Regions from separate parts of the Streptomyces fradiae ATCC 10745 genome, predicted to be linked through region 2. Evidence: riboswitches for the same ligand, from Rfam matches in the RefSeq annotation. Region 2 holds a riboswitch; each other region holds the start of a gene.
What was found. Region 2 has a riboswitch for cobalamin ahead of CP974_RS24045 (ABC transporter substrate-binding protein). Riboswitches for the same ligand answer to the same signal wherever they lie in the genome.
Positions count from the first base shown of each region.

Region 1: it holds a riboswitch for cobalamin, as region 2 does, so the genes downstream of both, cobN (cobaltochelatase subunit CobN) here and CP974_RS24045 (ABC transporter substrate-binding protein) in region 2, are expected to answer to the same signal.
Region 3: it holds a riboswitch for cobalamin, as region 2 does, so the genes downstream of both, CP974_RS01000 (energy-coupling factor ABC transporter permease) here and CP974_RS24045 (ABC transporter substrate-binding protein) in region 2, are expected to answer to the same signal.
Region 4: it holds a riboswitch for cobalamin, as region 2 does, so the genes downstream of both, CP974_RS20765 (ribonucleoside-diphosphate reductase subunit alpha) here and CP974_RS24045 (ABC transporter substrate-binding protein) in region 2, are expected to answer to the same signal.

Region 1 covers NZ_CP023696.1:3,477,181-3,484,444, reverse strand. Annotated here, with positions in the region: gene cobN (cobaltochelatase subunit CobN) at 1-1,573, opposite strand, end outside; cobalamin riboswitch at 1,609-1,740, opposite strand; gene CP974_RS15400 (ferredoxin-like domain-containing protein) at 1,751-3,061, shown strand; gene CP974_RS15395 (precorrin-8X methylmutase) at 3,058-3,693, shown strand; gene CP974_RS15390 (precorrin-2 C(20)-methyltransferase) at 3,690-5,258, shown strand; gene CP974_RS15385 (cobalt-precorrin-6A reductase) at 5,996-6,739, opposite strand; gene CP974_RS15380 (cobalt-precorrin-5B (C(1))-methyltransferase) at 6,752-7,264, shown strand, end outside.
Region 2 covers NZ_CP023696.1:5,454,821-5,462,084, reverse strand. Annotated here, with positions in the region: gene CP974_RS24065 (ATP-grasp domain-containing protein) at 1-664, shown strand, start outside; gene CP974_RS30455 (MFS transporter) at 657-2,243, shown strand; gene CP974_RS24050 (class I SAM-dependent methyltransferase) at 2,240-2,986, shown strand; cobalamin riboswitch at 3,078-3,259, shown strand; gene CP974_RS24045 (ABC transporter substrate-binding protein) at 3,290-4,333, shown strand; gene CP974_RS24040 (FecCD family ABC transporter permease) at 4,495-5,541, shown strand; gene CP974_RS24035 (ABC transporter ATP-binding protein) at 5,613-6,401, shown strand; gene CP974_RS24030 (DEAD/DEAH box helicase) at 6,430-7,264, opposite strand, start outside.
Region 3 covers NZ_CP023696.1:237,868-245,131, forward strand. Annotated here, with positions in the region: gene CP974_RS00980 (aldehyde dehydrogenase (NADP(+))) at 1-6, shown strand, start outside; gene dhaK (dihydroxyacetone kinase subunit DhaK) at 263-1,255, shown strand; gene dhaL (dihydroxyacetone kinase subunit DhaL) at 1,291-1,863, shown strand; gene CP974_RS00995 (PTS sugar transporter subunit IIA domain-containing protein) at 2,016-2,399, shown strand; cobalamin riboswitch at 2,434-2,636, shown strand; gene CP974_RS01000 (energy-coupling factor ABC transporter permease) at 2,666-3,358, shown strand; gene CP974_RS01005 (energy-coupling factor ABC transporter substrate-binding protein) at 3,355-3,834, shown strand; gene cbiQ (cobalt ECF transporter T component CbiQ) at 3,840-4,586, shown strand; gene CP974_RS01015 (energy-coupling factor ABC transporter ATP-binding protein) at 4,586-5,434, shown strand; gene CP974_RS01020 (DHA2 family efflux MFS transporter permease subunit) at 5,608-7,221, opposite strand.
Region 4 covers NZ_CP023696.1:4,612,050-4,619,313, forward strand. Annotated here, with positions in the region: gene CP974_RS20745 (tetratricopeptide repeat protein) at 1-874, shown strand, start outside; gene def (peptide deformylase) at 949-1,599, shown strand; gene CP974_RS20755 (D-Ala-D-Ala carboxypeptidase family metallohydrolase) at 1,855-2,592, shown strand; gene CP974_RS20760 (ribonucleotide-diphosphate reductase subunit beta) at 2,713-3,669, opposite strand; gene CP974_RS20765 (ribonucleoside-diphosphate reductase subunit alpha) at 3,723-6,101, opposite strand; cobalamin riboswitch at 6,245-6,375, opposite strand; gene CP974_RS20770 (GNAT family N-acetyltransferase) at 6,412-6,927, opposite strand; gene CP974_RS20775 (hypothetical protein) at 7,097-7,264, shown strand, end outside.

The DNA of each region.
Region 1 (7,264 bases), 2.0 Mb from region 2:
TGCCGTGCTTGCCGAGGTGGACCATGGCGTCCGCGCCGAAGCCGCCGTCGGAGGCGGGCGCGGCGATCCAGCGGTAGGCGGCCAGGTAGTGGTGCGAGGGCGGCAGGTCCGGGTCGTGGTAGATCGCGATCGGGTTCTCGCCGAAACCGCGCGGCGGCTGGATGAGGATGAGCAGGTTCCCGCGCCGCAGCGCGGCGAGGACGATGTCGCCCTCCGGGTTGCGGGAGCGGTCGAGGAACATCTCGCCGGGCGGCGGGCCCCAGTGCTGCTCGACGGCGGAGCGCAGCTCCTCCGGCAGGGTCGCGAACCAGCGCCGGTAGTCGGCGGCCGGGATGCGGACCGGGTTGCGGGCGAGCTGCTCCTCGGTGAGCCAGTCCTGGTCGTGGCCGCCGGCCTCGATGAGGGCGTAGATCAGCTCGTCGCCGTCGCCGGACGCGAGGCCCGGCACGTCCTCGTCGCCGAAGTCGTACCCCTCCTCGCGCAGCCGGCGCAGCAGGGCGACGGCGGAGGCGGGGGTGTCCAGGCCGACGGCGTTGCCGATGCGGGAGTGCTTCGTCGGGTACGCGGAGAGGACCAGCGCCAGGCGCTTCTCGGCGTTCGGGATGTGCCGCAGCCGCGCGTGGCGGACGGCGATGCCGGCGACGCGGGCCGCGCGCTCGGGGTCGGCGACGTACGCGGGCAGCCCGTCCTCGTCGATCTCCTTGAAGGAGAACGGGACGGTGATGATCCGCCCGTCGAACTCGGGTACGGCGATCTGGTTGGCCGCGTCGAGCGGGGACAGGCCCTCGTCGTTCTCCTCCCAGTCGGCGCGCGGGCTGGTGAGGCACAGCGCCTGCAGGACGGGGACGTCCAGGGAGGCGAGCGCGCCCGCGTCCCACGCCTCCTCGTCGCCGCCGGCCTGGGCCTCGGCGGGCTTGGTGCCGCCCGCGGCGAGGACGGTGGTGATGACGGCGTCGGCGCCGCGCAACTGGTCCAGCAGCTCCGGTTCGGGGGCGCGCAGGGAGGCCACGTACAGCGGGAGGGCGCGGCCGCCGGCGTCCTCGACGGCGTCGCACAGGGCGCCCACGAAGGCGGTGTTGCCGCTCATGTGGTGGGCGCGGTAGTAGAGCACGGCGACGGTCGGGCCGTCGGCGGTGCGGGGGGTGCGCTCCAGCGGGCCCCAGGTGGGCGCGGCGGCCGGCGGGTCGAAGCCGTGGCCGGTGAGGAGCACGGTGTCGGAGAGGAACCGGGCGAGCTGCTCCAGGTTGTCCGGGCCGCCGTGGGCGAGGTAGGCGTGCGCCTCGGTGGCGACCCCGATGGGGACGGTGGACGCCTCCATGAGCTGGGCGTCGGGCGCCTGTTCACCGGTGAGGAAGACGACCGGGCGGTCCTGGGCGCGGAGCAGGTCGATGCCCTCCTCCCAGGACCGGAGGCCCCCGAGGAGGCGGACGACGACGAGGTCGACTCCGTCGAGGAGGCCGGGCAGCCCGTCTATGGGGAGGCGTGCGGGGTTGGCGAACCGGTACTCGACCGGGCCGCCCGCCGCGCGGGCGCTCAGCAGGTCGGTGTCGGAGTGCGACAGCAGCAGAATCACGCGTGCCGGGCCTTCCTCGGGGTGTCCTCGCCCCGGGTGGTCGTGGGTGGCGGGAGTTCCTGACTCGCGGGGCCGCTCGGGTCCTGCTCACAGTGGCGGGACCGCGCCGGATTCACACCGGGCTTCCTCCCTAGGGTCCTGGGACCCTGTGCCGTCTGCATAGTAGAGGCTGCGCGTATGCTCGCCGCCATGCCGCCCAGCCCATCAAAGCCCCGGAACGGGGGCGAATCCCACATACGGGATCCCCTTCGGAACCGTGTCCGCGACCGTGCGGACGCGTGCCCCGGCGCACTGCGGCTGCACCGCGCGGACGACGGGGGCCTGGCCCGGCTGCGGCTGCCCACCGGTGTGCTGACGGCCCCCCAGGTCGCCGCGCTCGCCGATGCCGCGGACCGGCTGGGCGACGGCCGGATCGGTGTCACCTCGCGCGGCAACCTCGATCTGCGCGGCCTTCCCGACGACTGCGGCCTCGCCCTCGCCGAGCTGCTGGGCGCGGCCGGGCTGCTGCCGTCGGCCGCGCACGAGCGGGTGCGGAACATGGTCGTCTCCCCCCTGTCCGGGCTGGACGGCCGGGGCTTCGGGGACGCCGGTGCGTGGGCGCGCTCGCTGGACGCGCTGCTGTGCGCGCGGGCGTGGACGACGGGCCTCTCGGGGCGGTTCCTGTTCGCCGTGGACGACGGGCGCGGGGACGTGGCCGGCCTGGGCGGGGATGTGACGTTGGTCGCAGAGCCGGACGGCCGCGCTCTGGTAAGGATCGGGGGCCTCGCGTGGCGGGTCGCCCCGGACGACGCGCCGACCGCGGCGCTGGCCGCGGCGGAGGGGTTCCTGGCGGTGGCCCGGGAAGCGGGCACGGGGGCCTGGCGGGTGGCCGAACTGCCCGACGGCGCACCGCTGGAGGAAGCTGTGACGGAGCGTCTGGCCACGGCCGGGGTCGCCGCTGCACGGGCCGCGGCACACGCGGCGGACGGTGCGGAGGCGCTGCCGGGCGCGGCGGGCGTTCCGCCGGTCGCGGCGCCGCCCGAGCCGGGATTGGTCGGCGACCGCGCCGTGTCGGTGGTCGCGCCGCTGGGGCGGGTCACCAGCGGGCAGTTCCGCGCCCTGGCGGCGGGGTCCGGCGACGAGGTGCGGGTGACACCGTGGCGGGGCTTCGTCGTGGCGGGCCTGGCCGGCCGGGCCGAGGCGGAGGAGCGGCTCGCGGCGCTCGCCGACGCCGGGTACCTCACCCGGCCCGGTTCGCCCTGGCTGGCGGTGAGCGCCTGCACGGGCCGGCCGGGCTGCGGCAAGGCCCTGGCCGACGTACGGACGGACGCGCGGCCGCTTCAGGACGCGGCGCTGCGCGGACTTCCGGCGCACTGGTCCGGGTGCGAGCGCCGGTGCGGCCACCCGCAGGGCGACTGGGTGGACGTACGGGCCACCGGCGACGGCACCTACGACATCACCGTACGGGCCGCGCGACGAGACAACGACGACGCACAGGCACAGAGATGAGCGGGAGCACAGTGTTCGACTACGAGAAGGACGGCGCGGAGATCTACCGCCAGTCCTTTGCCACGATCCGCGCCGAAGCGGATCTCGCGGGTCTGCCCGCCGACGTCAGCCAGGTCGCCGTGCGGATGATCCACGCCTGCGGCATGGTCGATCTCGTCCGCGACCTCGCCTACACGCCGGAGGTCGTCTCCCGGGCCCGCGCCGCGCTCCGCTCCGGAGCGCCCATCCTGTGCGACGCGCAGATGGTCGCCAGCGGCGTCACCCGCAAGCGGCTCCCCGCCGACAACGAGGTCGTCTGCACCCTCTCGGACCCGTCCGTGCCCGGCCTCGCCGCAGAACTGGGGACGACCCGCAGCGCCGCCGCGCTGGAGCTGTGGCGCGACCGCCTGGAAGGCTCGGTCGTGGCCATCGGCAACGCGCCCACCGCCCTCTTCCGGCTGCTGGAGATGGTCCGCGACGGCGCCCCCCGCCCCGCGGCGGTACTCGGCATACCGGTCGGCTTCATCGGCGCGGCCGAGTCCAAGGACGCCCTGGCCGCCTCCGATCTCGACCACATCGTCGTACGTGGCCGGCGCGGCGGCAGCGCCATGGCCGCCGCGGCGATCAACGCGATCGCGAGTGAGGTGGAATGAACGCCCGTGTTTCACGTGAAACAGTGACCGGCGCCCCGGCGGAAGCGGCTGCGCCCCCCGGCGGCACCGGCAAGCTGTACGGGGTCGGCCTCGGCCCCGGTGATCCGTCGCTGATGACGCTGCGCGCGGTGGAGGCCATCGCCAAGGCGGACGTGATCGCCTACCACTGCGCCCGGCACGGCCGGTCCATCGCCCGCTCCATCGCGGCGAAGCATCTTCGCGACGACCACATCGAGGAGCGGCTGATGTACCCGCTCACGGTGGAGACGACCGACCACCCCGGCGGCTACCGGGGCGCGCTGAACGACTTCTACGAGGAGGCGTCGGCCCGGCTGGCGGCGCACCTGGACGCGGGCCGGACGGTGGCCGTGCTCGCCGAGGGAGACCCGCTCTTCTACGGCTCGTACCAGCACATGCACAAGCGCCTCGCCCACCGCTACGAGACGGAGGTCGTCCCCGGCGTCACCTCGGTGAGCGCCGCCGCGGCGGCCATCGGCAAGCCGCTGGTGGAGGCCGAGGAAGTGCTGACGATCATTCCGGGCACCTTGCCGGAGGACGAGCTGACGGCCCGTCTGGCGGCGACCGACTCGGCGGTGGTGATGAAGCTGGGCCGGACGTTCCCCGCGGTGCGCCGCGCCCTGGAGCGCACCGACCGCCTCGCGGACGCCCATTACGTGGAGCGCGCCACCATGGAGGGCGAGCGCACCGAGCGACTCGCGGACGTGGACCCGGAGTCGGTGCCCTACTTCTCCGTGGCGGTGCTGCCGTCCCGCGTCGACACCGGCCCGGCCGTACCGGAGCGCGGCGAGGTCGTGGTGGTGGGCACCGGACCGGCGGGCGCGCCGTGGCTGACCCCCGAGTCCCGGGGTGCGCTCGCCTCGGCGACGGACCTGGTGGGCTACACGACCTACCTGGACCGGGTGCCGGTCCGGCCGGGCCAGCTGCGGCACGGCTCGGACAACAAGGTGGAGTCCGAGCGCGCCGAGTTCGCACTGGACCTGGCGCGGCGGGGGCGGCGCGTGGCCGTCGTGTCGGGCGGCGACCCGGGGGTGTTCGCCATGGCGACCGCCGTACTGGAGGTCGCTTCGCAGGAGGAGTACGCGGACGTGCCGGTGCGCGTCCTGCCGGGCGTGACCGCGGCGAACGCTGCCGCGGCGAAGGCGGGCGCGCCGCTCGGCCACGACTACGCCACGGTCTCCCTGTCGGACCGGCTCAAGCCGTGGGAGGTCATCGCGGAGCGCCTGCGGGCCGCCGCCTCCGCCGACCTGGTGCTGGCGCTCTACAACCCCGGCTCGCGCAGCCGTACGTGGCAGGTCGCCCAGGCGCGCGAGCTGCTGCTGGAGCTGCGCGCCCCGGACACCCCGGTCGTCGTGGCGCGGGACGTGGGCGGCCCGGAGGAGTCCGTCCGCGTGCTGCCGCTCGCCGACCTGGACCCGGCCGAGGTCGACATGCGCACGCTGCTGCTGATCGGCTCGTCCCAGACCCAGGCCGTACGGCGCGGTGACGGGCGCACGATCGCGTGGACGCCGCGCCGCTACCCGGAGGCGCCCCCGGCCGACGCCTGACCGGCGCCGCACACCCGACCACCCACCACCCCGGCCGCCGGACGGACCCTTCCGTACGGCGGCCGGCCGGGCCACCGCGTGCACCCGCTCGGGGGTCAGCCCCACGCACCGCCGGGACCACGACGACGGGCCCGGACGCCACTGCGGGTGACGAGCGTCCCGGCAGGCGCGGGGCGACAGCGGCCGCACCGGCCTCCAGCGGCCCGTCCTCTACGGGATGCACGCCGACACCGGCGTCCACCGCACTCAGCGAGCCCGGCGTGCCCGGCTTCCCGCTCGCCACCTCAAGCAGCCCTTCCTCCCGCCCCCGTACCCCCGCCCGGCCCGCCGACGGGCCCGCGCCCTCCCGCCGCCGACGTACCCACCCCCACGCCCCGCGCGCCCATTCCGACGGGTCGCCCCGGTGCCGCGCCCCGCACCACCGGCCGCGCGACCGGGCCGGCGAAAGCGAAGCCCCCGCCCGTCGGAGCGGCCGACCCGGCACCCATCAGGGCGCCCGGCCAGGCGCCCCGGCCTCCCGGTGCCACCGGCGCACATGGCCGCCGGCAGGCGTGGTCGCCGCACCCGGAGCCGCCGCCCCGCACCTGCCCGACCCCAGAGCCGCCGCCCCACACCCTCCCGACCCCAGAGCCCGCCCCGCACACCCTCCCGACCACGGCGCCAGGGCCACGCCACGGCGCTGCGCGGCCGGCCTCGGACGCCACGCGGAAGCACCCACTCGTCGGCGGGCGGTCGGCCTACCCCGCCGGGGCCCCTTCGGCGACCCAGGAAGCGGCCTCCTCGACGGTCGCGGCGACGGGGACACCGTCGGGGACGGGTGGGCGGCGGACGATCACCACCGGCACCCCCGCCTCACGTGCGGCCACCAGCTTCGGGGCGGTGGCCGCGCCGCCGCTGTCCTTGGTGACCAGCACGTCGATACCGTGCCTCCGCAGCACCTCCCGCTCGCCGTCCAGCGTGAACGGGCCCCGGTCCAGCAGCACCTCCATCCGCGCCGGGTGCGGCGGCTCCGGCGGGTCCACGGAGCGGACCAGGAACCACACGCCGGGCACCTCCGCGAACGCCGCCAGGCCCATGCGCCCGGTGGTCAGGAACGCCCGGCGCCCCAGGCCGCGCACGGTGTCCGCCGCCTCCGCCAGGGACGCCACCGGATGCCAGTCGTCGCCCTCCGCGGGGGTCCACCCGGGGCGCCGCAACGCCAGCAGGGGAACATGGGAGGTGGCGGCGGCCCGCGCCGCGTTGAAACTGATCGTCCCGGCGAAAGGGTGAGTGGCGTCGATGACCGCGTCCACCTGGTGCTCCCGCGTCCAGCGGGCCAGGCCTTCGGCGCCGCCGAAACCGCCCACGCGCACCTCACCGGGCAGCGGCGCGGGACTGGCGACCCGCCCGGCGAGCGAGCTGGTCACCCGGACGCCGGCGGCGTCCAGCGTCTCCGCCAGGCGGCGGCCCTCGGTCGTGCCGCCGAGGATCAACACATGCATGGGGAACCGTCCATGAGTACGAGCGGGGGGCGCACCGCCCAACTCAAGCACACCGGCCTCCGGCCGGGCTGGACGACCGGTGCCTGCGCGACGGCGGCCACCACCGCCGCGTACACGGCGCTGCTGACCGGGGACTTCCCCGACCCCGTGACCATCACCCTGCCGAAGGGCCAGACCCCGGCCTTCGCGCTCGCGGTCGAGGAGCACGACGGCCCGTCCGCGACGGCCGGCGTGGTCAAGGACGCGGGCGACGACCCGGACGTGACGCACGGGGCGCTCGTGCGTTCGACGGTGCGGCTCCTGCCGGCCGGATCCGGCGTGGTCTTCCGCGCGGGGGCCGGGGTCGGCACGGTCACCCGGCCGGGGCTGCCCCTCGCCGTGGGGGAGCCGGCCATCAACCCGGTGCCGCGGCAGATGATCCGCGACCATGTGGAACGGGTCGCCACCGCGCACGGCGGGACCGGCGATGTGGAGGTCACCGTCTCCGTGGACCACGGCGAGGAGATCGCCCGCTCCACGTGGAAC
Region 2 (7,264 bases):
GCCGTACTTCCGGGAGGAGATCACCGCGTTCCCCGTGGCCTTCCCCGAGGCGCGGCGGGCCGGACTGGAGCGGTGGCTCGGCGAGGTCCTGGCCGCGATCGGCTACACGGACCGCTTCGCGCACGTGGAGTTCGTGCTGACCGCCGACGGCCCGGAGGTCGTGGAGGTCAACCCCCGGATCGGCGGCGCCCTGGTGGGCGAGGGCCTGTGCCGGGCGCTCGGCGTCAACGTGTACGAGGCCATGGTCGAGGCCGCCCTGGGCCGCCGCCCCCGGCTGATGGACGCGGACCTGCCCGGCGGGCCCGCCGTCGCCTTCGTCCTAGGCTACCCGGCCGAGCCCGGGGTGTTCACCGGCGTCGCCGGGCTGGACCGGCTGGCGGGGATGCCGGGCGCCCCGGCCTGGTACCCGGTCAGGTCCGTCGGCGACACCGTCGAGCACCTGGCCGACAGCCGCGGCTACGCGGGCATCGTGTACGCCGAGGCCGAGACCGCCGAACTGGCCACCCACCGCGCGGTGGCGGCGGCCAACGCGGTCCGCGTACTGACCGAGCCGCTGCCCGCGGGGCCGCCGTCCGGTGAGCCTCGCACGGGCCCGCACCCGCACCCGGACCAGGGCCCGCACCAGGACGCCGAGCCCACCGCCCGTGGGGCGTCCGGTGGGTGAACGCCCCTCGGGCAGGCGGCCCCGGACGGGCCTGCGGGCCGCGCTGTCCACCCTCGACGGTCCGCTGCGCTTCCTGCTGCTCAGCTCGTTCCTGATCCCGCTCGGCAGCTTCATGGTCCTGCCGTTCATGTCGGTGTTCCTGCACGAGCGGCTCGGGATGGGGCTCGGCGCGGTCGGTGTCGTCCTGGCCGTGGCGTCCCTGGTGCAGTTCTCGGGCGGGGTCGTGGGCGGGGCGCTGGCGGACCGGATCGGGCTGCGCCGCACGATGGTGTGGGCGCTGGTCGTCCGCACGGCCGGGTTCACCGGACTCGTCCTGGCCCTGCGCTGGCCGCCGCTGGCCGTCGCGGCACTGGTCCTGACGTGCTGCGGGGCCGCGCTGTACCTGCCCGCCAACAAGGCGTACCTGGTGCGGAGCGTGGACGACGAGCGCCGTCCGGCGTTCCTGTCGGCGGGCAACGCCGCCCTGAACGCGGGCATGGCCGTGGGGCCGCTGGTCGCCGGGCCGTTCGTCCTGTCCTCGCCCGGGTGGCTGTTCGTCGCCGTGACGGCGCTGTTCGCCCTGGTCACGGTGGGCCACATCCGGCTCCCCACGGCGGCGGAGGACCGGGAGGGGGGCGGGCCCGACGGCCGGGGCCCACAGGTCGGGCCGGCCGGCCCCGACGACACCGACAGGCCCGACGGACCCGAGGACGCCGACAGACGGAACGGCCGCGGGGAGACCGCCCCGCAGGACGGACGCGGGGCAACCACCGCACAGGACGGACGAGGGCGACCCGTCCCCCAGCCGGGGCTGGACCGGCGGGGACGCCGGACCCGCCGGCACCGGCCGGGCCGGTGGGCCGGGGAGGCGGCCCTGCCGTTCGCCGCCAACGCGCTCGCCTTCTACCTCTACTTCCACTTCCAGCACTTCCTGGCCGTGTACACGGTCGAGCGGGCGTCCAGCACCTTCTACAGCCTGGTGCTGCTGCTCTGCTTCACCCTGGTCATCGTCGTCCAGCCGCTCGCGTCCGGCCTGATCCGGCGCATGCCGTACGCGACGGCCCTCACGGTCGGCTTCGCGGGCCTGGCGGCGGGGCTCGCCGTGCTGGCGGTCGGCACCCGGCCGGCGCTCCTGGCGGGCGGGGCGCTGATCACCCTCGGCGACATCGTGCTGTTCCTCAAGAACGACCTGGAGGCGCTGCGCCGCAGCTCCCGCTCGGACGCCGTGGTGTTCGGCAGGCAGCGGCTGGCGGCCGGGCTCGGTGCCTGCGCCAGCGGCCTGGTGGGCGGGCAGCTCTACGGGCTCACCGCCGGCCACACCGGCTGGTTCTGGCTGCTGGCCGCGGCGCAGTGCCTGGCGCTGCCCCCGATCCTTCTGGCGCTGCGCGGGCGCACGCGCCCCACCGGCACCCTCACTCCCCCGCACACCCACTCCCGCCCCACCCCGACCACCACCCCTTCCCCCTCCCCCTCCCCCTCCCCCTCCCCCTCACCCTCACCCTCACCCACCCCGACCCTCACCCCTTCCCCGCCATCCCTCCCCTCCCCCTCCCCCTCCCCCTCTCCCACGACGACCCGAAGGAGCACTGAGCGCGCATGACGCACACGGGCGGGTTCCAGGACGACGACTTCTGGACCGAGTTCCACGACTTCCTCTTCTCCGAGCAGCGCCACGCGCAGGCCGAGCAGCTGCTGGACACCTCGCCGCTGCTGTCCTTCCCCGCCGGAGCCCGGGTGCTGGACCTGTGCTGCGGCCCCGGTGTGTTCACGGTGCCGCTCGCCCGCCGGGGCTTCGACGTCACGGGGGTGGACCTGAGCCCCGCCATGCTGGAGCGGGCGCGGAAGCGGACGGCCGACGCCGGGGCGGAGGTGACGTACGTACGGGCGGACGCGCGCGCGTACGAGGCGCCGGGGAGTTTCGACGTCGTCCTCAACATGTTCACCTCGTTCGGGTACTTCGAGGACCCCGCCGACAACGCCCGCGTGCTGCGCACCATGTACACCGCCCTGCGCCCCGGCGGCACCCTCGTCCTGGACCTCGCCGGGAAGGAGCTGCTGGCCGGCAGGGTCACCCCGCCCAAGGTGGTGCGGCGCGGCGACGACGTGCTCGTGCAGACGGACACCGTGCTGGACGACTGGGCGCGGTTGCGCAGCGACTGGGTGCTGGTCCGGGGCGGGCGGGTGACGCGGGCCACCCTGGTGTGGTTCGTGTACAGCGCGGTCGAGCTGCGGCGGATGGCCCAGGAGGCGGGCTTCGGCCGGGTGGAGGTCTTCGGCGGCTTCGACGGCCGCCCCTACGACGAGAACGCCGAGCGGCTGGTGCTGCGGGCGGTCCGGGAGTGACGGAGTGACGGGGCGCCGGCGGGCACCGGGGCGTGAGCGGATGGGGGCGCGCGCGGGCGGGGCCGCACGCCCTTTTGACCTGGACTCGGCGGATCGTAGGATCAACAGGTCATCGCCGCGACGGGGAACAGGAAGCCGGTGCGAATCCGGCACGGTCCCGCCACTGTGACCGGGGAGTGCACCCTTCGACACGCCACTGCGCGCCGCGCGGGAAGGCAGGGGGAGGAGCGTCGATCCGGGAGTCAGGACACTGGCCCGTCGCGGGCCCGTTCCGAGGAGCGCGGACTCCCCAGGAGGCTTCACGTGTACGACGGCATGTCCCGTCCCCCCCTGCCCACCCCTGCCCGCGGGCGCCACGGCCTGCGCGCCGCCGCCGCGGCGCTCGCCCTGTCGGCGGCCCTGCTCGCCTCCGGCTGCGGCACGTCGCAGACCGCCGCCCAGGAGAAGGAGGCGGCGGCCCCGTCGGCCGTCGGCTTCCCCGTCACCATCGACAACTGCGGCGTGAAGACGACGTACGACAGGCCGCCCGCCCGCGTCGTCACCATCCACCAGCACCCGGCGGAGCTGCTGCTCTCCCTCGGCCTGAAGGACCGCATGGTCGGCACCGCCTTCCCCGACTCCGCCGTCCTGCCGGAGCTGCGGAAGGACTACGCGGCGATCCCGGAGCTGGCCAAGCGGGAGCCGTCGTTCGAGACGATCCTGGAGGCGGAGCCGGACCTCGTGTACGGCGGCTACGGCAGCGCCTTCGCCGACAAGGAGGGCCGCTCCCGCAAGGCGTTCGAGGACGCCGGCATCGACACCCACCTGAACCGCGAGTACTGCGGCGAGAAGCGGGTCACGATGGAGGACACGTACGAGGAGGTCCGCACCGTCGGCCGGATCTTCGGCGTCCCGGACCGGGCGGACCAGCTGGTCGCCGATCTCAGGGCGCGGGTGGGCAGGGCCACCACCGCCGTGCGGTCCGCGCCGAAGGTCCCCGTCTTCGTGTACGACAGCGGTGACAAGAGCGCCTTCACCGCGGGCGGCAAGAGCCTCGGCACCGAACTGATCCGGATGGCCGGCGGGGAGAACGTCTTCGCCGACCTCGACGACGTCTTCGGCGACGTCTCCTGGGAGCAGGTCGTCGAGCGCAGGCCGGAGGTCATCGCGATCTACGACTACGCGGGCACGGGGAGCGTCGAGCAGAAGAAGGAGTACCTGCTCGCGCAGCCCGCGCTGAAGGACGTACCGGCCATCAGGAACAAGCGCTTCGTCGTCCTGCCGCTGACCGCCACCCTGGTCGGCGTGCGGTCCGCGTACGCGGTGGAGGACCTGGCGCGGGGCATCCACCCCGAGAGCTTCGCGTGACGGCCCCGGCCACCGGGACGGGATCGGCGGCCGGAGCGAAGACGGGGCCCGGCGCCGGCAGCGCCCCCGCCCCCTCCGCCGCTGTCGAACACACCGCCCCCTCCCCCACCGTCGAACGCACCACCACCCCACCGACGGCACGCCGGCGCGGGGACGGGCGGGTGGGCCCGGCGGGGCTCGCCGTCACGCTCGCCGTCCTCGCGGCCCTGCTGCTGGTCTCCGTCACGGCGGGGCTGGCCATCGGCTCGGTGTCGGTCCCGCCCGGCCAGGTGTGGGGCATCGTGACGCACGCGCTGGGCGCCGACTGGGTGCGGCCGGACTGGTCGGGAGCGCGGGAGACCATCGTGCTGGACGTACGGGCGCCGCGCGTGCTGCTCGGGGCGGTCGCGGGCGCCGGACTGGCCGTGGTGGGCACCGCCCTCCAGGCCCTGATCCGCAACCCGCTCGCGGAGCCGTACCTGCTCGGCGTCTCCTCGGGGGCGTCCCTGGGCGCCGTCGTGGTGATCGTCTTCGGGGTGTCCCTGTTCGGGGCGCTGTCGCTGTCGCTGGCCGCGTTCGCGGGGGCGCTCGGCGCGCTGCTGCTGGTCTACGCGACCGCCCGCACCGGCGGCCGGATCACCTCGTCGCGGCTCGTGCTGTCCGGGGTGGCCATCGCCGCGGTGCTCACCGCCGTACTGGACGTGGTGCTGCTCACCACCGACCGGGGCAACGAGGCCCGCACGGTCCTCGCCTGGACCCTCGGCGGCCTCGGCGGGGTGAACTGGGCCTCCCTCTGGCTGCCGAGCACCGCCCTGCTGCTGGGCACCGGCACCCTCATGGTGCAGGCCCGCAACCTCAACCTGCTGCTGGCCGGGGAGGAGGCGGCGACCACGATGGGGCTGGACGTGGCCCGCTTCCGCGCCCGCATGTTCGTGCTGCTGTCCCTCGTCACCGGCGTCCTGGTCGCGGCGGCGGGCCCGATCGGCTTCGTCGGCCTGATGCTGCCGCACACCGTCCGCCTCCTGGTGGGCGGCGACCACCGCCGCGTCCTGCCGACGGCCGCGCTCGGCGGCGCGGTCTTCCTGGTGTGGGCGGACATCGCCGCACGGGTGGTCGCCGCGCCGATGGAGATCCCGGTGGGGGTCCTCACGGCGCTGTGCGGCGGCCCGTTCTTCCTGTGGCTGATGCGGCGCGACGCCCGGCGCTCCGCGGAGGGAGGAGGCGCGTGAGGACACCCCCCGCGAAGGAGCGGCAGGCGAAGACCGAACCCCACCACCGACACACCGAGGAACAAGGGCGCATGAGCGGAACGGACCTGCTCGTCGACGGGGTCACCCTCACCGCCGGGGCGCACCGCCTGGTGGAGGACGTCTCCCTGACGGCACGGCCGGGCGAGGTCGTCGGCCTGGTGGGGCCGAACGGCAGCGGCAAGTCGAGCCTGCTGCGCGCCGTGTACCGCGTCCTGCGCCCGTCGGCGGGCCGGGTCGGGATCGACGGGGCCGACGCCTGGTCGCTGCCGGTGCGGCGGCTGGCCCGGACGGTGGCGGCGGTGGTCCAGGAGTCGGGCGCCGCATTCGACCTGACGGTGCGGGAGGTCGTCGCGATGGGCCGCACCCCGCACAAGCGGCTGCTCGACGGGGACACCCCGCAGGACGCGGACCTGGTCGAGTCGGCGCTGGCCGCGGTGGACGCCACGGGCCTGGCGCACCGCCCGTTCGACCGGCTGTCGGGCGGGGAGCGCCAGCGCGTGCTGATCGCCCGCGCGCTGGCCCAGCAGCCGTCCCTCCTCGTCCTGGACGAGCCGACCAACCACCTGGACATCCGCCACCAGTTGGAGGTGCTGGGCGTACTGCGCGGCCTGCCGGCGACGGTCCTGGTCGCCCTGCACGACCTCAACCTGGCGGCGTACTACTGCGACCGCCTGTACGTCCTGCGCGACGGCGGGGTCACGGCCTCGGGCCCCCCGGCGGAGGTCCTGACGCCCGCGATGCTGGCGGACGTCTACGGCGTGACCGCCGAGGTCACCATCCACCCCCGCACCGAAGCCCCCCAGGTCACCTTCCTCCCCCCGCCCCCCGGCCCCGTCTGACACCGCGCATCCCGCCCGGTGCCCCGCTCTAAGGGCCGCTTCGATCACCGTGCAGAAAGCGCACCGGTTCCGCCAGCACTCCCCGGGCACCGTCGAAGTCGGCCAGGCGTGCGGCGACCGTGGCGACGGCGAGGCGCTCGGGCAGCGCGGCGGAGAACTTCAGGCCGCGCACGGCCCGGCGGTCCACGTCGGGCAGGACGAGGCTCTCGCCGATGCCCTCGCGGGCCGCGCGCCAGTCGGCCGGGGTGAGGTCCTCGCGCAGGCGCACCCAGCAGTCGGTGGGGCGTTGCAGGGGGTCGGCGGCCGACGGGAGGGTGGCGGCGAGGGTGGCGTTGGCACGGTAGCCGGCCCAGGTCCACCAGCGGACGTCGCCGCCGACGCGGGTGATCAGTGTGCCGCCCGGGTGCACGGTGGCGGGGGCGTCGCTCTCACGCTGCTCGGCCAGGCACGCCTCGGCGCGGCGGGTGAGGGAGACGGGCGGGTCCGCGCCGAGCAGCACCTCGCGCATGGCGCGGGTGAGGGCGTACGAGAGGCCCGCGATGCCGCCGTTCATCCACTTGGCGACGCCCCCGCCGTCAGCCGGTTCGACGAAGACGCGTTTGCGCGTCCAGTCGATGTAGGTGACCTGCCAGCTGCGGCCGCCGAGCAGCAGGCGCCGCGGGCCGGGCCGTTCCTCGGTGAGCACGCTCGGGTCGGTGCGGCCGATCTCGGTGCGCCCGGAGACCACGGTGAACTGCGGCGGCGCGGTGAAGGACGCGGTGAGTTCGATGAAGTGCCGCTTTCCGAAGCGGCGTTCCGCCTCGGGACCGACGAACAGCATGCCGCCGTCGCTGTCGAGGAAGCCCTCCTCGGTGAGGTGGCGC
Region 3 (7,264 bases), 5.2 Mb from region 2:
GCCTGACGGCGCGTCGGGGCGCGGCGCGGGACGGCACGGGAGGCACGGGACACAGGGCGCGCGGTGTGAGGCGTGGGTCGTGGGCCGTGGGGCGTGGGGCGTGGCCGGACGCGCGCGGAGTGCATAGGGTCGACGCCAGTACCGGCGCGGCCCGCGCTCCGTGCGCCGCGGCCCCGCGGGGGGCGGCGGGCGCACCCGCCGCCCCGCGCACCGGCAGCACAGCTCCGACGCCCCACCTGCCGACCGCACCCAGGAGGTACCGGTGAAGATGCTGATCAACGTGCCCGAGTCCGTGGTGGCCGACGCGCTGCGGGGGCTCGCCGCCGCGCATCCGGAACTGACCGTGGACGTCGCGAACCGGATCGTCGTGCGGCGGGACGCGCCCGTCGCCGGGAAGGTGGCGCTGGTCTCCGGGGGCGGGTCGGGCCACGAGCCGCTGCACGCCGGGTTCGTGGGGCCCGGCATGCTGTCGGCGGCGTGCCCCGGCGAGGTGTTCACCTCGCCCGTCCCCGACCAGATGGTGCGGGCCGCCGCCGCGGTGGACAGCGGGGCGGGCGTGCTCTTCGTGGTGAAGAACTACACCGGCGACGTGCTGAACTTCCAGCTGGCCGCCGAACTGGCCGAGGACGAGGGCGTCCAGGTCGCCAGGGTCCTCGTGGACGACGACGTCGCCGTGGCCGGCGGCCCCCACACGGCCGGGCGGCGCGGCACGGGGGCGACGCTCTTCGTGGAGAAGCTGGCGGGCGCCGCCGCCGACGAGGGCGCGCCGCTGGAGCGGGTCGAGGCGGTGGCCCGGCGGGTGAACGCCGCCTCCCGCAGCTTCGGGGTGGCGCTGAGCGCGTGCGCCACGCCCGCGAAGGGCGGCCCGACGTTCGACCTGCCGCCCGGCGAGCTGGAGCTGGGCGTCGGCATCCACGGCGAACCGGGCCGGGAGCGGCGCCCGATGATGACGGCGCGGGAGATCGCGGACACGGCGGTGGACGCCGTGCTGGACGACCTCGGCCCGTCCGGGCCGGTGCTGCTCCTGGTCAACGGGATGGGCGGGACTCCGCTGCTGGAGCTGTACGGGTTCGGCGCGGAGGTGCACCGCGCCCTCGCGGAGCGCGGGGTGCCCGTGGCCCGCACGCTCGTCGGGAACTACGTGACCTCCCTCGACATGGCGGGCGCCTCGGTGACGCTGTGCCGGGCCGACGAGGAGCTGCTGCGGCTGTGGGACGCGCCCGTGCAGACGCCCGCGCTGCGGTGGGGGCGGTGAGCGCCGTGCTGGACGCCGCGTTCTTCGCGCGCTGGATGGCCGCCGCGGACGCGGCCGTGGACCGGGAGGCGGACCGGCTGACCGAGCTGGACGCCGCCATCGGCGACGCCGACCACGGGGTCAACATGCGGCGCGGCTTCACGGCGGTGGTGTCGGCCCAGGAGGTGGAGCCGCAGGCCACGCCCGGCGCGGTGCTGGTGGCGGCGGGACGGCGGCTGATCTCGACCGTCGGCGGGGCCTCCGGGCCGCTGTACGGGACGCTGCTGCGCGGGGCGGGCAAGGCGCTGGGCGACGCCGCCGAGGTGACGCCCGAGGACCTCGGACGGGCGCTGCGCGCCGGGGTGGAGGCGGTCGCCCGGCTCGGCGGCGCGGCGGCCGGGGACAAGACGATGCTGGACGCGCTGGAGCCCGGCGCGCGGGCCCTCGAGCGGGGCGGCGGCTTCGGGGAGGCGGCGCGGGCCGCGCGGGAGGGGGCGGTGGCGACCGTGCCGATGCTCGCCCGCAAGGGCCGGGCCAGCTATCTGGGCGAGCGCTCCGTGGGCCACGAGGATCCGGGGGCCGCGTCGTCGGCGCTGCTGTTCGCCGCGCTGGCGGAGGCGGCCGCGTGAGCGCGGCGGGAGCGGCGCCGGGGGGCGCTCCGGGGGGTCGGGGTCCGGACGGGCCGGTGGCGGAGGGCCGAGTGGCGGAGGGTCCTGCGGCGGAGGGTCCTGCGGCGGGTGCCGGCGCTCCGGGGGGCCGGGGTGCGGCGGGGAAGGTCGGGGTGGTCCTCGTGTCGCACAGCGCCGAGGTCGCCCGCGCCGTCGCCGAGCTGGCCCGCGGGCTGGCCGGCGGGGCCGCCGGGGTGCCCGTGGCCGCCGCCGGGGGCGGGCCCGACGGCGGGCTCGGCACGGACGCCGAGCTGGTCGCGCGGGCCGCGCGCGCCGTGGACCTGGGCGCCGGGGTGGCCGTGCTGGCCGACCTGGGCAGCGCCGTACTGACGGTGAAGGCCCTCGCCGAGGACGGCGAACTCCCCGGCGGGACCCGTCTGCTGGACGCCCCGTTCGTGGAGGGCGCGGTCGCCGCGGTGGTCACCTCGGCGGCGGGCGGCGGCCTCGACGCGGTGGCGGCGGCGGCCTCGGAGGCGTACGGCTACCGCAAGGTGTGACATGAGCACGGTTGTGAGGGGGTCGTCCGACGCACTAGGGTCACAGGGCCTTGGTGCTCGGGAAGCCGGTTCGAAGCCGGCGCGGCCCTCGCCACTGTGATCGGGAATGTCCGGCTCCACCCCCCGCGCGAGCGGGGAAGCCACTGGACCGCCGCGGGAGACCGCGGCGTCCGGGAAGGCGGAGCCGAGGCGGTACGACCCGTCAGCCAGGAGACCGGCCAGGGCGCGTTGTCCATCCACGAGGTGCTGGAGAGGGTCTCCCCCACATGCATATCGCCGAGGGTTTCCTGCCCCGGGAGCACGCGGTCGCCTGGACGCTGGCGGCCGCTCCCTTCGTCGTCCACGGGGTCCGCGCCCTGACCCGCGAGGTCAGGGCCAATCCCGAGTCCACCCTGCTGCTCGGCGCGTCGGGGGCGTTCACCTTCGTCCTGTCGGCGCTCAAGATCCCGTCCGTGACGGGGAGCTGCTCGCATCCCACCGGTACGGGGCTGGGCGCGATCCTGTTCCGGCCGCCGGTCATGGCGGTGCTCGGCACGATCACGCTGCTGTTCCAGGCGCTGCTGCTGGCGCACGGCGGGCTCACCACGCTCGGCGCCAACGTCTTCTCGATGGCCGTCGTCGGCCCGTGGGCCGGGTACGCGGTGTACCGGCTGCTGCGCCGGACCGGGGCGCCGTTGATGGCGGCCGTCTTCTGCGGGGCGTTCACCGCCGACCTGTCCACGTACTGCGTGACGAGCGTCCAGCTGGCGCTGGCCTTCCCCGACCCGGGGACCGGCTTCGCCGGGGCGCTCGCCAAGTTCGGCGGGATCTTCGCGGTGACGCAGCTGCCGCTGGCGGTGAGCGAGGGCCTGCTGACGGTGCTGGTGATGCGGCTGCTGCGGCAGTCCAGCAAGGGCGAGCTGGCGCGGCTCGGGGTGCTCCCCGCGGCCGGTCCGGCGAAGGGGGCGGCGGTCCGGTGAAGCGTGACACGAGGATCAACGCCCTGCTGCTGCTCGTGGTCGCGGCGCTGGCGGTGCTGCCGCTGGCACTGGGCCTGGGCGAGGGCCGGGAGGAGCCCTTCGCGGGCGCCGACGCGCAGGCGGAGACGGCGATCACGGAGATCGCCCCGGACTACGAGCCGTGGTTCACGCCGCTGTACGAGCCGCCGTCCGGGGAGGTCGAGTCCGCGCTGTTCGCGCTGCAGGCGGCGCTGGGCGCGGGTGTGCTGGCGTACTACTTCGGGCTCCGGCGCGGCCGCCGGCAGGCCGCCCGGCAGGCCGCGGCCGGTGCGGCGGAGGCGCGTACCGGTACGGCGGAGGCGGAAGCCCGCCCCGTGACGGACGCCGGGCACGCGGCCGGGGCGGTTCCCGCGGCCGGGGCCGAGGCCGCCGACGGGGACGCACCGGGCGCCGGCGGGACCGGGGGCCGCGGCGAGCGGTCCGCGGCCGGGGAGTAGCGCGGGTGCTGCCCATCGACGTGGCGGCGCACGGCAGCCGCTGGCGCCGCCGCCACCCGGCCGAGAAGGCCGTCCTCGGCTTCGGGCTGACCGCGTGCGCGGTGTCCCTGCCGCCGTGGCCCGGCGCGCCGCTGGTCGCCGCGGCCGCGCTGGCCGTGCTGCTGGGCCCCGCCGGGGTGGCGCCGCGCCGGCTGTGGCGGGCGTGGCGGCTGCCGCTCGGGTTCTGTGTGACGGGCGCCGTGCCGCTGCTGTTCCAGGTGGGCGGGCCCGCCGGGTGGGTGGCGCTCGCGCCGGACGGCCCCGCGCACGCCGCCGGGCTGCTGCTGCGGACCTCGGCCGCGTCCCTGGGGCTGCTGCTGTTCGCGTTCACCACGCCCGTGTCGGACGTGCTGCCCCGGCTCGTGCGGGCCGGGGTGCCCGCACCCGTGGTGGACGTGGCGCTGGTGATGTACCGGATCGGGTTCCTGCTGCTCGACGCGGTGGCGCGGATCCGGCAGGCGCAGGCGGCGCGGCTCGGGCTGACCGGCCGGGCGGCGGCGTGGCGGTCGGTGGCGGGGCTCGCCGCGACCGCGTTCGTCCGGGCGTTCGACCGGGCGGCCCGGTTGCAGACGGGCCTCGCGGGGCGGGGCTACGACGGGACGCTGCGGGTGCTGGTGCCCGAGGCACGGGTGGACCGGCGCTTCCTGGCCGCGACGGCGGCGCTGCTGGCCGCCGTGGTGGCCCTCACCCTCGTACTGGAAGGGGCGTTGTGATGCCGGGGTCCGCCGTGGTGGAGCTGGTCGGCGCGGGATTCGCGTACGAGGACGGGCCGCCCGTGCTGTCGGGCGTCGACTTCGCCGTCCCGGAGGGGCGCGCGCTGGCGGTGCTGGGCCGCAACGGCAGCGGCAAGACGACGCTGCTGCGGCTGCTCAGCGGCGGGCTGCGCTGCGGCAGCGGCCGGCTGCGGGTGGACGGGCGGGACGTGGCGTACGACCGGAAGGGCCTGACCCGGCTGCGGACCACGGTGCAGCTCGTCGTGCAGGACCCGGACGACCAGCTCTTCTCCGCGTCCGTCGGGCAGGACGTGTCGTTCGGGCCGATGAACCTGGGGCTGCCCGAGGACGAGGTGCGCGCGCGGGTGCGGGACGCGCTGGAGGCCCTGGACATCGCGGCGCTGGAGGACCGGCCGACGCACCTGCTGTCGTACGGGCAGCGCAAGCGGGCGGCCATCGCGGGCGCCGTGGCGATGCGGCCGCGTGTGCTGATCCTCGACGAACCGACGGCCGGGCTCGACCCGCACGGGCAGGAGCGGCTGCTGGCGGCGCTCGACGGGCTGCGGGCGGCGGGGACGACGGTGGTGATGGCCACGCACGACGTGGACCTGGCCCTGCGGTGGGCGGACGACGCGGCGGTGCTGACGCCGGACGGGCCGCGGACGGGTCCGGTGGCCGAGCTGCTGGCCGACGCCGGGCTGCTGGACGCGGCGCGGTTGCGGCGGCCGTGGGCGATGTCCGTGGCCCGGCTGCTGCGGGCGCGGGGGCTGCTGGGCGAGGGCGAGCCGGCGCCGTGCACCCCCGAGGAGCTGGACGCCTGGGCGGCGGCGCGGGGGGTGCGGGGCTGAGGGCCCGCCCGGCGGGGCGGGAGCGCGGGGCCACGGGGTGCCGTGCCACCGGGCGGCAGGGCGCGGGGCGGGGCGGTGGCGCTGAGGGCGCTGCGCGGCCGTCGGGCCCGGCACGGGGGGGCCGGGCCCGACGGCCGTTCGCCGTGCGGGCTTCGCACGGTGCTCGCCTCGGGTCAGCGGGCGGCGACGTTCCCGGCGGTCGCCGACGCGGGGCGCGCCTCGTCCCCGGTCCGGAGGGGGGCGGTGTTCTCCGGGCCGCGCAGGGCGACGTGGACGAGCAGGGCGGCCAGGACGGCGACGCCTGCCCACATGGCCTGCTGCCGGCCGTCGACGAAGGACTGCCGGGCGGCGTTGACGAGGTCCTGGGCGTGGTGGCCGGTGCCGGGCGCGGCCCCGACGGCGTTGGCGATGCCCTCCCGGGCGGTGTCGGCGGCGTCTCGGGGGATGCCGGCGAGCCTGCCGTCGATGGCGCCGCGGTAGCCGCCGGCCAGGAGAGCGCCGAGCAGGGCGACGCCCAGAGCGGTGCCGAGCTCGCGGGTGACGTCGTTGAGGGCGGAGGCGACGCCCTGCCTGGCCCGGGGGAGGGAGCTGGTGACGGCCTCGGTGGAGGGGGTCATCGCCAGGCCCATGCCGGTGCCCATGGCGAGCATGCCGGGCAGGATGGCGAGGTAGCCGCCGTCGACGGAGACGAACAGAGCCATCAGGGCGAGGCCGAGGGTGGACAGGGCGATGCCGACGCTCATGGTGGAGCGGGCGCCGGTCCTGGCGGCCATCCTGGGGGCCAGGCCGGAAGTGATCATCATCATGACGGCCATGGGCATCATCGCCGCGGTGGACAGCAGCCCGGACCAGCCGAGCACGGCCTGGAAGAAGGGGAAGAGGACGACGGCGATGCCCGCCTGGACGCCGAAGACGACGAGCAGGGTGACGGAGCCTCCGGCCAGGCCGCGCCCGCGGAAGAGGCGTACGTCCAGGAGCGAGGCGTCGCGCCGGCGCAGCTCCCACGCGACGAACACCGCCGAGGCGATCACGCCGACGGCGAGGCCGGCCAGGGTGACCGGGTCGGTCCAGCCGCGCTCGGGGCCCTCCTGCAGCACGAAGACGAGCCCGACCGCGGCGACGACGGAGAGCAGCGCGCCGACGGTGTCGAAGGGGTGGGTGGCCTGCTCGCGGGAGTCGGGCACCGACGTGAAGGTCATCGCCAGGGCGACGGCGGCCAGGACGACGGGCAGCAGGAACAGCCACCGCCAGTCGGCGACGTCCACCAGCAGGGCCGAGAGGAACATGCCGAGGATGCCGCCACCGCCGGCGACGCCGGTCCACACGCCGATGGCCTTGCCGCGCTCCTTCTCGGGGAAGGTCGAGGTGATGACGGACAGCGTGACCGGCATGATCATCGCAGCGCTGACGCCGGCGGCCACGCGCGCGCCGATCATCATCGCGGCCGAAGGGGCGAGCCCGGCCGCGACGCCGGCCGCGCCGAAGACGACCAGGCCGGTGATCAGCATGGGCTTGCGTCCCAGCCGGTCGCCGATCGCACCGAGCGGCAGGAGCAGGGCGGCCAGGGCCAGGGTGTAGGCGTTGATGATCCACAGGACGGTGGTCTGGGAGGCGCCCCACTCGACGGCCATGTGGGTCTGCGCGACGTTCAGTCCCGACACCGAGGCGATGACGGCCATCAGGGCGATCGAGACGGTGACCAGGATCGCGCGGAGCCGGCGCGCGTCCGGTGCGGCCCCGTCGCTCGTGGGCTGGGGCGCCGCCTGGGGAGGCTGGTTGACGCTCATGTCTTCCTTCCGGGAAGGGCATGCGGGACCGGCGCCGGAGCAG
Region 4 (7,264 bases), 840 kb from region 2:
GCTGCTGACGCGGGCGGCGGACCTGGAGCCCTGGCTCTCCGAGTCCTGGTTCAACCTGGCGCTGCTGCACAAGTTCCGGCACGACTGGGAGCAGGCGCGCGCCGCCGGGCTCCGCGCGGTCGCCCTCCTCGACAAGGAGGCCGGGGCGCCCGACTGGTGGAACGTCGGCATCGCCGCCACGGCCCTCCAGGACTGGCCGCTGGCCCGGCGGGCCTGGCAGGCGTACGGGATGAAGGTGCCGCCGGGGGACGCGCCGGGCGGGGAGCCGACCGGCATGGAGCTGGGCAGCGCGGCCGTACGGCTGTCGCCGGAGGGCGAGGCGGAGGTCGTGTGGGGCCGCAGGCTCGACCCGGCCCGCGTCGAGGTGCTGTCGATCCCGCTGCCGTCGTCGGGGCGCCGCTGGGGCGAGGTCGTCCTGCACGACGGGGTGCCCAACGGCGAGCGCACCACCGCGTCCGGGCACAGCTTCCCCGTCTTCGACGAGATCGAGCTGTGGGCGCCGTCGCCCGTGCCGACCTGGGTCGTCCTCCTGGAGGCCGCGACGGAGGCCGACCGGGACGCCCTGGAACGGCTCGCCTCCGACGCCGGGTTCGCCGCCGAGGACTGGTCGTCGTCCGTGCGGCTGCTGTGCCGCACCTGCTCGGAGTCCCGGATGCCGAGCGCCGAGGGCGACGGCGAGCACCTGGACCCGCACGACCACAGCGAGCCCGGCCACCCCGGCCCGCTCGGCCACCGCACCGCGGGCGACCTGTGGGTGCCGGAGCGGGAGTGCGGCATCGCCGCGCCCGCCGGGCTGGTGCGCGGGCTGCTCGACGGCTGGGTCGCCGACAGTCCGGACAGCCGGGAGTGGCGGGATCTGGAGGAAGTGTGCTGATGCCCGTCGGCGCGGGCCCGTAGGCTGTACGGGCACATCGCAACGGGTATCCAAGGGAAGGCGCGAAACCGGACATGGCGCAGCAGGAGACGGACCAGCAGGGCTACGGGCCCCTCCCCGTGGACGACGAGGGGTTCGTCGTGGACACGGAGGACTGCGAGGAGCGCGAGCGGACGTACCGCGAGCGCGGCACGTCGCGCCCCATCACGGTCGTCGGGAACCCGGTGCTGCACAAGGAGTGCAAGGACGTCACCGAGTTCGGCGAGGACCTGGCCCGCCTCGTGGACGACATGTTCGCCAGCCAGCGCACCGCCGAGGGCGTCGGCCTCGCCGCCAACCAGATCGGCGTCGACCTGAAGGTCTTCGTCTACGACTGCCCCGACGACGAGGGCGTGCGCCACGTCGGCGTCGTCTGCAACCCGGTCCTGGAGGAGCTGCCGCCGGAGCGGCGCGCCCTGGACGACTCCAACGAGGGCTGCCTCTCCGTGCCCACCGCGTACGCCTCGCTGGCCCGCCCCGACTACGCGGTGGTGCGCGGCCAGGACGTGCGGGGGAACGCGATCAAGGTGCGCGGCACGGGCTACTTCGCCCGCTGCCTCCAGCACGAGACGGACCACCTGTACGGCTACCTGTACATCGACCGGCTGTCGAAGCGGGACCGCAAGGACGCCCTGCGGCAGATGGCCGAGGGCACGCCGCGCTACCCGGTCGTCCCCAACGACTGAGCCCCGCCGCCCGGTTCGCGACTCCGCCGGGCGCGGCGACCCCGCGCCCGGAAGGGGCCGCCCCGGCGGCGTACCGGCGGCTTCCGCCGGCTCTGCCCGGCTCCGCCCGGCTCTCCCCGCTCCGGCCCCCTCTTCTGACGTCCCTTCACCATTCCGTCACCACCCCGCCCCGCGGCATTGGCGCACGGCCTGTTGACGCGCGTTGAACGTCCCGCCAGTCTCTGGCGTACACCGTTCTCACAGCAGGGAGACGCAATGCTGAGACGCACGGCCCGCCTTCTGTTGTCCATCGTCATGGTCGCCGTCGCCGGCCTCGCCGGGGTGGTCGCCACGGCCGGGCCCGCCCAGGCCGACGACTGCTACACGTGGTCGCGCACCCTGTCGCAGGGCGCGACCGGCTCCGACGTCACCCAGCTCCAGATCCGCGTCGCCGGCTACCCGGGCTACGGCGGGGTGCTCGCCGTCGACGGCTCGTACGGCCCGGCGACCACCGCCGCCGTCAAGCGCTTCCAGGCCGCGTACGGGCTGACGGCCGACGGGGTCGCCGGTCCCGCCACGTTCAGCAAGATCTACGCGCTCCAGGACAGCGACTGCACCCCGGTCCACTTCAGCTACGCCGAGCTCAACCGCTGCAACTCCACCTGGTCCGGCGGCGCCGTCAGCGCCACCACCGCCAAGGCCAACGCGCTGCGCACCATGTGGAAGCTGGAGGCCCTGCGGCACGCCCTCGGCGACCAGCCGATCACCGTGACCAGCGGCTTCCGCTCGTACTCCTGCAACAGCGCGGTCGGCGGGTCGTCCAGCAGCCGCCATCTGTACGGTGACGCGGCCGACCTGGGCGCGGGCCCGCACTCGCTGTGCAAGCTGGCCCAGGCGGCCCGCAACCACGGCTTCAACGGCATCCTCGGTCCGGGCTACCCCGACCACAACGACCACACCCACCTCGACCACCGCTCCAGCCGCTTCTGGTCCGCCCCGACCTGCGGCATCTGACGCACCGGACCCCGCCGGACGGGCCCGCGGCACGGGCCGCGTCCGGGCGGGGAACGACGGCGGCCCGCACCGCCCCCGCGAGGGGAGGTGCGGGCCGCCGTACGCCCGGAGGCGGACCGGTCAGAAGTCCTCGTCCAGGTCGACCGAACCCTCGACGGCCACCTGGTACGCGGACGGGCGCCGCTCGAAGAAGTTCGTCAGCTCCTGCACGCCCTGGAGCTCCATGAACGCGAACGGGTTCTCCGAGCCGTACACCGGGGCGAAGCCCAGCCGCGTCAGGCGCTGGTCGGCGACGCACTCCAGGTAGGCGCGCATCGACTCGGTGTTCATGCCCGGCAGGCCGTCGCCGCACAGGTCGCGGGCGAACTGCAGCTCGGCCTCCACGGCCTCCGCCAGCATCGCCGTGACCTGCCGGCCCAGCTCGTCGTCGAACAGCTCCGGCTCCTCCTTGCGGACGGTGTCCACCACCTCGAAGGCGAAGCTCATGTGCATCGTCTCGTCGCGGAAGACCCAGTTGGTGCCGGTCGCCAGGCCGTGCAGCAGGCCGCGCGAGCGGAACCAGTAGACGTACGCGAACGCGCCGTAGAAGAACAGGCCCTCGATGCACGCGGCGAAGCAGATCAGGTTCAGCAGGAAGCGGCGCCGGTCCGCCTGCGTCTCCAGCCGGTCCATCTTCTCGACGGAGTCCATCCACCGGAAGCAGAAGGCGGCCTTCTCGCGGATGGACGGGATGTTCTCGACGGCGGCGAACGCGGCGGCGCGGTCGTCCGGGTCGGGCAGGTAGGTGTCGAGCAGCGTCAGGTAGAACTGGACGTGCACGGCCTCCTCGAAGAGCTGGCGCGAGAGGTAGAGCCGCGCCTCCGGGGAGTTGATGTGCTTGTACAGCGTCAGCACCAGGTTGTTCGCGACGATCGAGTCGCCCGTCGCGAAGAACGCCACCAGCCGGCCGATGAGGTGCTGCTCGCCGGGCGTCAGCTTCGCCAGGTCGGCGACGTCGGAGTGGAGGTCGACCTCCTCGACGGTCCAGGTGTTCTTGATGGCGTCGCGGTAGCGCTCGTAGAAGTCCGGGTAGCGCATCGGCCGCAGGGTCAGTTCGAAGCCCGGGTCGAGCAGGTTCTGGGGTCGGGTGGTCACTGGCAGGCCTCGCAGGACTCGGGGTTCTCAAGGGAGCAGGCGACGGCGTCCGGCTCGGACACCTGCTGGACGGGCACGGTGGTCGCGGACGCGGCGCGGGCGATCCGCGTCGCGGGGCGGGAGCGCAGGTAGTACGTGGTCTTCAGGCCCTGCTTCCAGGCGTACGCGTACATCGACGACAGCTTGCCGATGGTCGGGGTCTCCAGGAACAGGTTCAGCGACTGCGACTGGTCCAGGAACGGCGTGCGCGCGGCGGCCATGTCGATCAGGCCGCGCTGCGGGATCTCCCACGCCGTGCGGTACAGCTCGCGCACGTCGGCGGGGACCCAGGTGAAGCCCTGCACCGAGCCGTTGGACTCGCGCAGCGCCTCGCGGGTCTGCGCGTCCCACACGCCGAGCTCCTTGAGCTCGTTCACCAGGTAGGAGTTGACCTGGAGGAACTCACCCGACAGCGTCTCGCGCTTGAACAGGTTGGACACCTGCGGCTCGATGCACTCGTACACGCCCGCGATGGACGCGATCGTCGCGGTCGGGGCGATCGCCAGCAGCAGGGAGTTGCGCATGCCGGTCGTCGCGACGCGCTCGCGCAGCGCCGCCCAGCGCTCGGGCCAGGCCAGCTCCACGTCGTAGTGGTCGGGGTGCAGCACGCCGCGCGCGGTGCGGGTCTTGTCCCAGGCCGGGAGCGGGCCGCTGCGCTCGGCCAGGTCGGCGGACGCCTCGTACGCGGCGAGCATGATCCGCTCGGCGATCCGCGTGGACAGGGCGCGGGCCTCCGGCGAGTCGAAGGGCAGCCGCAGCTTGAAGAAGACGTCCTGGAGGCCCATCGCGCCCAGGCCCACCGGCCGCCAGCGGGAGTTGGACCGGGCGGCCTGCTCGGTCGGGTAGAAGTTGATGTCGACGACCCGGTCGAGGAAGGTGACGGCGGTGCGGACGGTCTCGTCCAGCCGCTCCCAGTCGATGGAGTCCCCGGCGACGAACGCGCCCAGGTTCACCGAGCCCAGGTTGCAGACCGCCGTCTCGCCGTCGCCCGTGACCTCCAGGATCTCGGTGCACAGGTTCGAGGAGTGGACCGTGTGGCCGGGCTCGGCCGTCTGGTTGGCGGTGCGGTTCGCGGCGTCCTTGAACGTCATCCAGCCGTTGCCGGTCTGCGCGAGCGTCCGCATCATCCGGCCGTACAGGTCGCGGGCCGGCATCGTCTTGCGGGCCAGGCCCTTCGCCTCGGCGGCCCGGTAGGCGGCGTCGAAGGCGTCGCCCCACAGGTCGACCAGCTCCGGCACGTCCGACGGGGAGAACAGCGACCACTCGGCGTCCGCCTGGACCCGGCGCATGAACTCGTCCGGGACCCAGTGGGCCAGGTTCAGGTTGTGGGTGCGCCGGGCGTCCTCGCCCGTGTTGTCGCGCAGCTCCAGGAACTCCTCGATGTCGGAGTGCCACGTCTCCAGGTAGACGGCGGCGGCGCCCTTGCGGCGGCCGCCCTGGTTCACGGCGGCGACCGAGGCGTCGAGCGTCTTCAGGAACGGCACGATGCCGTTGGAGTGCCCGTTGGTGCCGCGGATGAGCGAACCGCGCGAGCGGATGCGGGAGTACGACAGGCCGATGCCGCCCGCGTGCTTCGACAGCCGTGCCACCTGGTGGTAGCGGTCGTAGATGGAGTCCAGCTCGTCCTGCGGGGAGTCCAGGAGGTAGCAGGACGACATCTGCGGGTGGCGGGTGCCCGAGTTGAAGAGGGTGGGGGAGGACGGCAGGTAGTCGAGGCGGCTCATCAGCCCGTACAGCGCCTCCACCTCGGCGAGCGCCCGCTCCGAGTCGTCCTCGGCCAGGCCGCAGGCCACCCGCAGCAGGAAGTGCTGGGGGGTCTCGACGACCTTCCGGGTGATCGGGTGGCGCAGCAGGTAGCGGGAGTACAGGGTGCGCAGCCCGAAGTAGCCGAAGCGGTCGTCGGCCGCCGGGTCGGCCACCGCGTCCAGCCGGTCGGCGTGGCGGGCGACGAAGTCGGCGGTCCGGTCGGCGATGAGCCCCTCGCGGTGGCCGACGGCGACCGACGCCGAGAACGCCACGGCGCCCTGGCCGGCCGCCTCGTCGCGGATCGTGCGGGCCAGCAGGCGGGCGGCGAGCCGGGAGTACGCCGGGTCCTCGGCGATCAGGCCGGCCGCCGCCTCGGTCGCCAGCTCCCGCAGCTCGGCCTCGTCGGAACCGGCGTGCCGGCCGCGCAGGGCGGCGGCGGCGACCCGGCCGGGGTCGGCGTCGGGAAGGTCCGCGGTGAGGTCGGTCAGGGTCCGCAGCAGCGCGGTGCCGGGGGCGTCGCCTCCGGCGGCGTCGCCTCGGGTGGCGTCGGCTTCGGTGGCTGAGGCCGGATCCGCTGGCGCGATGGTCACGTGGGGGCTCTCCCTCGCTCGGCTCGGGGCCGCGCGGCGGGAGGCGGGAGCGGGCGCGCGTGAGCCCCGGGCACGGGGGCGTGCGTGACCGCGTCCGCCGGCCCACTCCGCGAGGCCCGGACGTCTGGGCACCCGGACCGGATGGTCCGCGTGCGCTGCCGGCAGGTCGTCGGACTTGCGGGGTACGCGTAGGGCACACCGGTACACCGTTGCGGGACAGTTCCGGACTCGCACCGGATTCCCCTGCCGCGGCAGCGAGGATGAGCATACATGTGGGGGGCGGTCGTTACGGCACCCCCCACATGTTGTGTCAGAGTGTCATCTCGTACGCGAGGAGTGGCAGGCCGGGCAAGGGCTCCCAGTCCCGGTGCGGGGCCCTGGCGAAGCCCGTCCGGTCGTACAGCCGCCGGGCCGCGACGGCCTGTGGGGTGACCGACAGGACGAGGCGCAGGCACCCCTCGCGGGCGCGCGCCCGGTCCGCGCACGCCCGTACGAGCGCCTCGCCCACGCCCCGCCCGCGCGCCGCGCCGGAGACGGCGAGGACCCGGAACTCGGCCTCGTCCGGGCCCGCGATGTCCGCCCACGGGGCGCCGCCGCGCGACACGAACGTGACCCCGCCGAGGAGGGTGCCGTCCACGTCCACCGCGACCAGCACCTCCGCCTCGGCGGCCCGGCGCGGCACGTCGCGCAGCACGTCCAGGTACGGGTCGTCGGCCCCGTGGGCGAGGAGCCCGCCGTCGAGGTAGGCGCAGGCGCTGATCTCGCCGAGCGCCTGGTGCTCGCCGGACCGTACGGGGCGGATGGCGAAGCCGGGATCAGGTGACATGACTGGGGAGTGCGGTGCGTTTGAGCCGTGCGGCACCATGAGAGTGGGGGTGGAGGGGGTATGTGCGACCGATGTGCCGGGGGCGAGGCGAGCGGTGTCCATGTCGGGCAGTCTGCCTCGGCTGCCCTCGTGACGCACCGTGTAATGCGTTTCGTATTACACTGGAGGAATGACGCCGAAGACGATCAGCTTCCGCACCGACTCGGAAACCCACCGCGAACTGGAGGTCCTCGCACAGCTCCGGGACGTCACCGCGTCCGACGCCATAAGGCTGGCCATCCACGAGGCGTACGTGAGAGAGCAGTACCGTCAGGCGGCGGCCGAGCTGGCGGAGTGG